Regions from separate parts of the Colwellia meonggei genome, predicted to be linked through region 1. Evidence: predicted binding sites of a transcription regulator. Region 1 holds the regulator's gene; the other holds the start of a gene.
The links. The regulator FNR, encoded in region 1, switches genes on or off when oxygen is low (the NO sensors DNR and NnrR bind a similar motif). The targets are predictions, from matches to a motif close to TTGATCTAGATCAA.
Positions count from the first base shown of each region.

Region 2: tehB (tellurite resistance methyltransferase TehB) is a predicted target of FNR. The motif match lies at 2,318-2,331, and genes of this name have one in related genera.

Region 1 covers NZ_BAAJLZ010000004.1:321,614-325,042, reverse strand. The annotation lists gene AC27E9_RS12350 (heavy metal translocating P-type ATPase) at 1-33, shown strand, start outside; gene ccoS (cbb3-type cytochrome oxidase assembly protein CcoS) at 30-293, shown strand; gene AC27E9_RS12340 (sulfite exporter TauE/SafE family protein) at 302-964, shown strand; gene fnr (fumarate/nitrate reduction transcriptional regulator Fnr) at 1,017-1,736, shown strand; gene uspE (universal stress protein UspE) at 1,999-2,931, shown strand; gene ttcA (tRNA 2-thiocytidine(32) synthetase TtcA) at 3,053-3,429, shown strand, end outside.
Region 2 covers NZ_BAAJLZ010000005.1:287,673-291,101, forward strand. The annotation lists gene AC27E9_RS14095 (MBL fold metallo-hydrolase) at 1-81, shown strand, start outside; gene AC27E9_RS14100 (hypothetical protein) at 144-1,217, shown strand; gene AC27E9_RS14105 (hypothetical protein) at 1,325-1,615, shown strand; gene tehB (tellurite resistance methyltransferase TehB) at 1,661-2,227, opposite strand; gene AC27E9_RS14115 (NUDIX hydrolase) at 2,364-2,762, opposite strand; gene AC27E9_RS14120 (hypothetical protein) at 2,791-3,114, opposite strand; gene AC27E9_RS14125 (DEAD/DEAH box helicase) at 3,149-3,429, opposite strand, start outside.

The DNA.
Region 1 (3,429 bases):
GTAAGTAATTCTTTAAGGCTGTTAAAGAAATGAGTGTTATCTACATTTTAATTCCCATTGCAATTTTGTTAACAGCAATTGGTATTTATATCTTTTTTTGGGCAGTAAAAACAGAACAGTTTGATGATCTTGAAAAGCAAGGCATGAGTATTCTATTTGATGATGCTAACGATAAAAAATCAAATGGTGATAAAGATATTGGTGACAATAGTAATAACATCTCACCTTCCCCTCAAACAGAAACTAAGCCTGTAGAGACAACGCCAAGAAACTTAATTGATAAGCAAGAATAATTGTCACGATGAGCCTAGACTACTTTTCAGCATTCCTCATTGGGCTACTTGGCTCAGGTCACTGCATTGTGATGTGCGGCGGAATTAGTACTATGTTAACAACCGCAATCTCTCCAAATGCAACAAGCAGTAAATACCATATTGTTATTGCCTATAATTTTGGTCGAATAGCGTCCTATAGCTTCATTGGAGCCCTTGTTGCTTTTACTAGTTCTATGGCTGCTAAAAGCATAGGTTTTCCAGTTGTGACATTAAAGAGTGTTGCAGGTATTTTTTTAATCCTACTTGGTTTGTATTTGGGGCAATGGTTAATGTGGTTAAGCCGTGTTGAATACCTAGGTAAAAAGCTCTGGAAAATTATATCTCCAAATACACAAAAATTTATTCCTATTAAAAATACGCGCAGTGCTTTCGCTTTGGGGGCATTATGGGGATGGCTACCATGTGGCTTAGTATATTCCACGTTAACTTGGGCACTAGCCAGTGCAAACACCATGAACGGCGCTCTAATTATGTTTTTCTTTGGGTTGGGTACTTTACCGGCACTGCTTTCAGTGTCGTTTGGCACCATTAGCGTGAAGTCTTTATTGGCAAATTCACTGTTTAGAAAGATCGCTGCCGTTTTACTGATTTTATACGGTATTTATACTATACTTATTGCATATCTATAACGCATCTAATATGATCCACATCATTAAAATGCAAAAAGAACTATAGGTTACTATGAGCAATAAATCGTGTACTGGTCAGCAACATATTCACTGTCAAAACTGTAGTATTAGCGAACTATGCCTGCCGTTTACCTTAAATGATAAAGAGCTTGATACGTTAGATAATATTATCGATCGTAAGCGCCCTATTCATAAAGGCGAGCAAATTTTTAATGATGGTCAACCTATGCATGCCCTGTATGCTATTCGTTCTGGTACTTTTAAGACATACACGGTAAACGAGCAAGGCGAAGAGCAAATTACTGGCTTTCATTTAGCCGGTGACCTGTTAGGTTTTGACGCAATTGCTAACGCCGAGCATCCAAGCTTTGCTAAAGCACTTGAAACGTCTATGGTTTGTGAAATTCCATACAACACACTTGATAGCTTATCTAACAGCATGCCGAAATTAAAAAAACAAATTTTACGCATGATGAGTACAGAAATTCGCGGCGATCAAGAAATGTTAACGCTACTTAATCGCAAGAATGCAGAGCAACGCTTAGCAACATTTATTAGTACGTTAAGTAGTCGTTATCATGCTCGAGGTTTATCGGCTTCAGAGTTTCGTTTATCAATGACTCGTAGTGATATTGGTAACTATATCGGTTTAACCGTTGAAACAATAAGCCGTTTGCTTAACCGTTTTCATAAAAATGGCTTAATTCAGGTTGACGGTAAGTTAATTACCATTCTTGATATCGATAAGTTAAACGAGTGCGCTGCACTATAACCCCCGCCCAACTTAAGATACTTTAAATTTCCTTATTTTAACATTTCACGCTATGCTTAGCGTGAAATGTTGTTTATATTTGATACGATAATAATTTGATTTAAAACAACTATTATTGTTTCAAACTGTTCTATTGTTATAGTAACTCGAAACAAAACTATTGATGTTAAGTTATCGTTTAACCGTTTGTTTATAGCGTTTTACACGCAAGTTTTATGCTAAACGGTATAAATACAATAGACAATTAATAAAGGAATTAGGTATGGAAAAGTATCAAAAAATACTCGCTATTGTTGACCCAACAACAGAAGATCAAAAAGCTTTAAAACGTGCCATTGAATTAGCTCAAAAAACGGGCGCTAGCATTACAGCATTTTTGACCATATACGATTTTTCTTATGAAATGACCACCATGCTTTCAAGTGATGAGCGTGAAGCCATGCGTCAGTCTGTGATCAACGATAGAACTCAATGGCTCAAGTCACTATTGTCAGAACTTGATCTTAGTGGATTAAATGTTGACTGTAACGTTATTTGGCATAACCGTCCATTTGAGCAAATTATTGAACAAGTTCTCAAAAATGGTTATGACATTGTTATTAAAGGCACACACCAACACGACAAGCTTAAGTCAGTTATTTTCACCCCAACTGATTGGCATATTTTGCGTAAATGCCCGTGCCCTGTACTATTAGTAAAAGAACATTTATGGCCTGATAATGGCAATATTGTTGCAGCACTAAATATTGGTAGTGACGAAGCTGAACATAGCTCACTTAACGACAAAATTACTGCCGAAGCAAAGCAATTAACTCAGGTAATGAAAGCAAATCTACATTTAGTGAACTCTTTCCCAGGCACGCCAGTAAATATTGCAATTGAAATTCCGGAATTTAATGCCAGCGACTACAACCACTCTATGTTTAAACATCATGAAAATGCGATGCAGGAACATGCAAACGCCTTTAATATTTCAACAGAAAACACCCATATTAAGGAAGGCCTACCTGAAGATGTTATCCAAAGTGTTGCCGATGAATTAGATGCCGAGCTAGTAATTTTGGGTACCATTGGTCGAACCGGATTATCAGCAGCATTAATTGGCAATACGGCTGAGCATGTTATTGATAGGCTAAATTGTGATGTGTTGGCATTAAAGCCTGACGGCTATATTTCGCCATTAGATGTTGAATAACCTGATCTAGTACAATTTTTTATAAATTGAGGTTGAACATGGCAGATAAAATGCCTTGTTCAACTTTTTTCATTTAGCCGCATCGGCTATACTACGCGCCGCAATTTATTAGGAATGAATTATGAGCGCAGAATTAAAATCTCCCTTGACACCAAGTCAAAATACACAATTACAAAAACTTGAAAAACGTTTACGACGTCATGTTGGACAAGCTATTGCGCAATACAATATGATTGAAGATGGCGATAAAATAATGGTGTGTTTATCGGGTGGTAAAGACAGCTATGCGCTACTTGAAATTTTAATGCTCTTAAAAGCATCTGCACCAATTAACTTTGATTTAGTAGCCGTTAACCTAGATCAAAAACAACCAGGATTTCCTGAACATATTCTTCCTAATTATCTTGAAAAACTAGGTGTTGCTTATCAAATTGTTGAAGAAGATACCTATGCGATTGTAAAAGAGAAAATACCAGAAGGTAAAACAACTTGCAGTTT
Region 2 (3,429 bases), on a different contig from region 1:
TTTAAGCGCATCGTGGGCAACTTCAAAAATAACGATATTAGCGTAGAAGTGATGAATAAAACTTACGATGCAATACTGTAGCAGAATAAGCAATCACACTATACGCCTTTTATATTTACCAACTAAAAATCAAGGAGTTATTGATGAATCTCAACCGTATGAGTCATTCACCAACGCTAAATTTAATAGTCTTATTTATTCTCACTATAACGACAACTTCAGCGCTGGCTTCAACCACATCAACACTAAAAGAAACTAAAACGATTATCGAAGAACTCAGAAACCACTATAAGAGCACTCGTTCAATCAATACCTTTTCGCTGAAATATCACTTCTTAAATAAGCAATATAGAGACAATAATTATTGGGATTATCAAACCCCAAATAGAGTGATGTCGCAAAGAATGGTTGAAGTGGACCTGGTGAAAAAACACTTTTACGACAATGACATACTATACTACACCGGAGGTAGACTGTACGACAGAGCACAATTTCAAAATGACAGTGAGAGCATATTCTATGAAAAAAGCACTTCAACATTTGGTAAAAGCATTATCAATAAAGGTTTAGGTAACTTTGATCGTTTCATCTATTACATGATTATGAACGTTGATTTTTTAGCGGTAAGACCTCTACTTGATGAAGACAACATTTTGGAAAAAATTACCTTTAAGCAAAACAGCGAATCAAACACAATAACGCTTACACATTTAACATCCGATGATAATATTATCGATTATGAGTTTAATCTTAAGCCTTTACAGCTATTATCTATCAATAAAAAATCAGAAGGTGCAATTTATGTTTACGATGATTACCAAACTAGTAGAGGATTAACTTTTGCTCGCTCTTTACAATCTTATTACGGCGGAGAAACAGAGCCGGCGTATATAAAATTTATTGATCAATTTGACATTATTGAGCAAGTAGACCCGAATAAACTGCAACTACCAATAGGATACGGTCCTGAACTTCCTAAAAGTGACGGTGTGCTAGTGGCAACGGAAATAGCAACCGATCTTTATCTTGTCACCGACTCTTCAGCTAAGCGTAATAGTTTATTTAAAATTAGCGGCGATAACATTGCGGTATTTGGCGCCAGTGGCTATGCCAGTATTGCTAAAAAAACGATTGAACTGGTCAATCAACAATTTCCAAATAAAAAATTACGTCAGTTTATGTTACTCATCCTCATGGGCACCAAATTGCTGGTCTAAAAGACTATGCTGACATAGGCGCCGAGATACTTGCTGATGAGTATAGTATCGCTGCTATCAAAGCTTACTCAGGTTTTGCAGGTGATGTTGCCAAGTTTAAGTTCCGAATGATTGAACACGAACAGAGCATTGATGGTGCTGTTTTTTACGTATTGGAAAACTTGCACGCTAAGCGACAAAGTTTTGTTCATTTCAGGAGCGATGGCATTATTTTTCAATCAGATTTTTTGCATATTCCTTTTGATAATACTATCGCTAAGGTCATCCCCAATTACACTCGAACTTTTATTGATTTTGTTCGACAAAAACAACTTAACATCAAGCGAATTATCGGTAACAGAAATAATAACAATATTTCTGTTGAGATTATGAATAAAACCTACGATGCCTTAATGTAAAACGCTAGCATTAAGGCCATAACGGGTTTATGTTAGCTTTTATATCTAGCTCGGCTTTTTCGCCAGCATAGTGGCAAATTGCAATTGAGCGCCGTTGTGCATGGTACCAACATCTTCGTTGTATTTGATCATTTCCCAGCCTTGATAAGCTTCGCGTAACTGCCCTGCTTTCAAGGTGAACGGGAAAGGCATAGGGCATGGATGCTCTTCAGTATCCATAGCGCACACAATAAGGTTGTAACCACCTGCCAAGGTAGAGTTTTGCATATCGGTAATAACGGCATCAATACGAGATGGGTCGATAAACATTAAGGTAACAGTACTTGATATAAAACCGTAACTTTCGCTAAGGTTGGCATGGTTAATGTCGTAAACTTGCGCTTTAATATTCTCAAAACTCTGTTCATTAATAATGCTTTGCAGCATATTAATTGCGCCTGGGTTAGCGTCAATACCAGTAACATCAAATCCGTGTTGGCCGAGGTAAACCGCATTACGGCCGTTTGAACAGCCCATATCAAGCGTGCTGCAAGGCTCTATAATTTTGCATGCTTCAACAACTTCACTATGGGCAGGATTTAAGCCGTATTGGCTATTAAGATCAACTATCATGGTAACTACTTAGGTTTTGAAATAAAGGCGATTATCTTACTACTAACTTTACCTAGTTGAATATGAATTGGCGCACTATATAAACTTAACTTGACCCTAATCAACAACTCCTGAAGTTGGATTGTTTTTATTTCTACTAGAGTAAATTCTGTTTCTTCAGCCAGTCCATTATCTTAATTGAACCTAGAGAACATAGCGCTTTGTTTTCATAACTTATGAAGTCTATTTCTGCAATTTCAGCGTCAGGGCGGAGTTCGCCTTTGAAATCTGCAAAATAACAAGTGAGCTTTACTGCGGTGTCGCTACCCTTACCATCGGCCTGAGCTGTAAAAGTTTCAGCATATTTAATAGAATTAGAAATTAGGTCTACGGAAATTTCTTCTTTAACTTCACGTATCAGGGCTTGTTCATCTGACTCACCTTTCTCGCGTTTACCACCAGGAATATAGAAAAGCGTTTTATTTTTTGAGCGAGCACTTAAAAGTTTACCGTTTTCTATATATAGCCAGGCTAATTTATCAATTTCTTTATTCACCAATAGCCCCTTTTGTTAACAATGTCGATCAAGCGATGAAGTTAGCTTCCATAATTCCTAGCATAAGTTCCCGTGTTAAATCGCTAATTTTATGTTCAGTAGAAGAATATATATCTCCAGCTTTATTACCTAGGGCAACGTCAACTAAACCGGGCTTTTCGTCATGCAGTACAACAACAATTTTCTTATCTAATACGACACAATCAATAGTGACAGCATCTGCTTTCATCCCTTGCTTACGTAGGGTTTTATCCATGATCCCCATAATGGTATCGACTTTATCGAACTTGCCAACAAATAGGTCATTCGCTTTTGCCACTATTTCGGATACGTTTTCAAGAGTAGTATTCATGATAGCCTTTAATGATTAGTTCTAGATGTTAGGATTAAGAGTTATTCAGCCAAATATCAGCATTGACGCTTGCTTTGTTTTTACGCTTTTTCTTTCCGGTGCCTTCGGGCTTTGCTTTTGGTTTACTTGCTTCAATATGTGCTTGAGTGATAATTTCATCAACCTCAAAGCCTGCAACTTGCTCACGCTCTAGTCGAATTTTGTTTTTCTTTTCGATAACTTTAAAGTGATGATAATCTTCGTAATCGAGCAGAGAAATAGCTAACCCCACTTCACCAGCACGACCACTACGACCAATGCGGTGCATGTAATCTG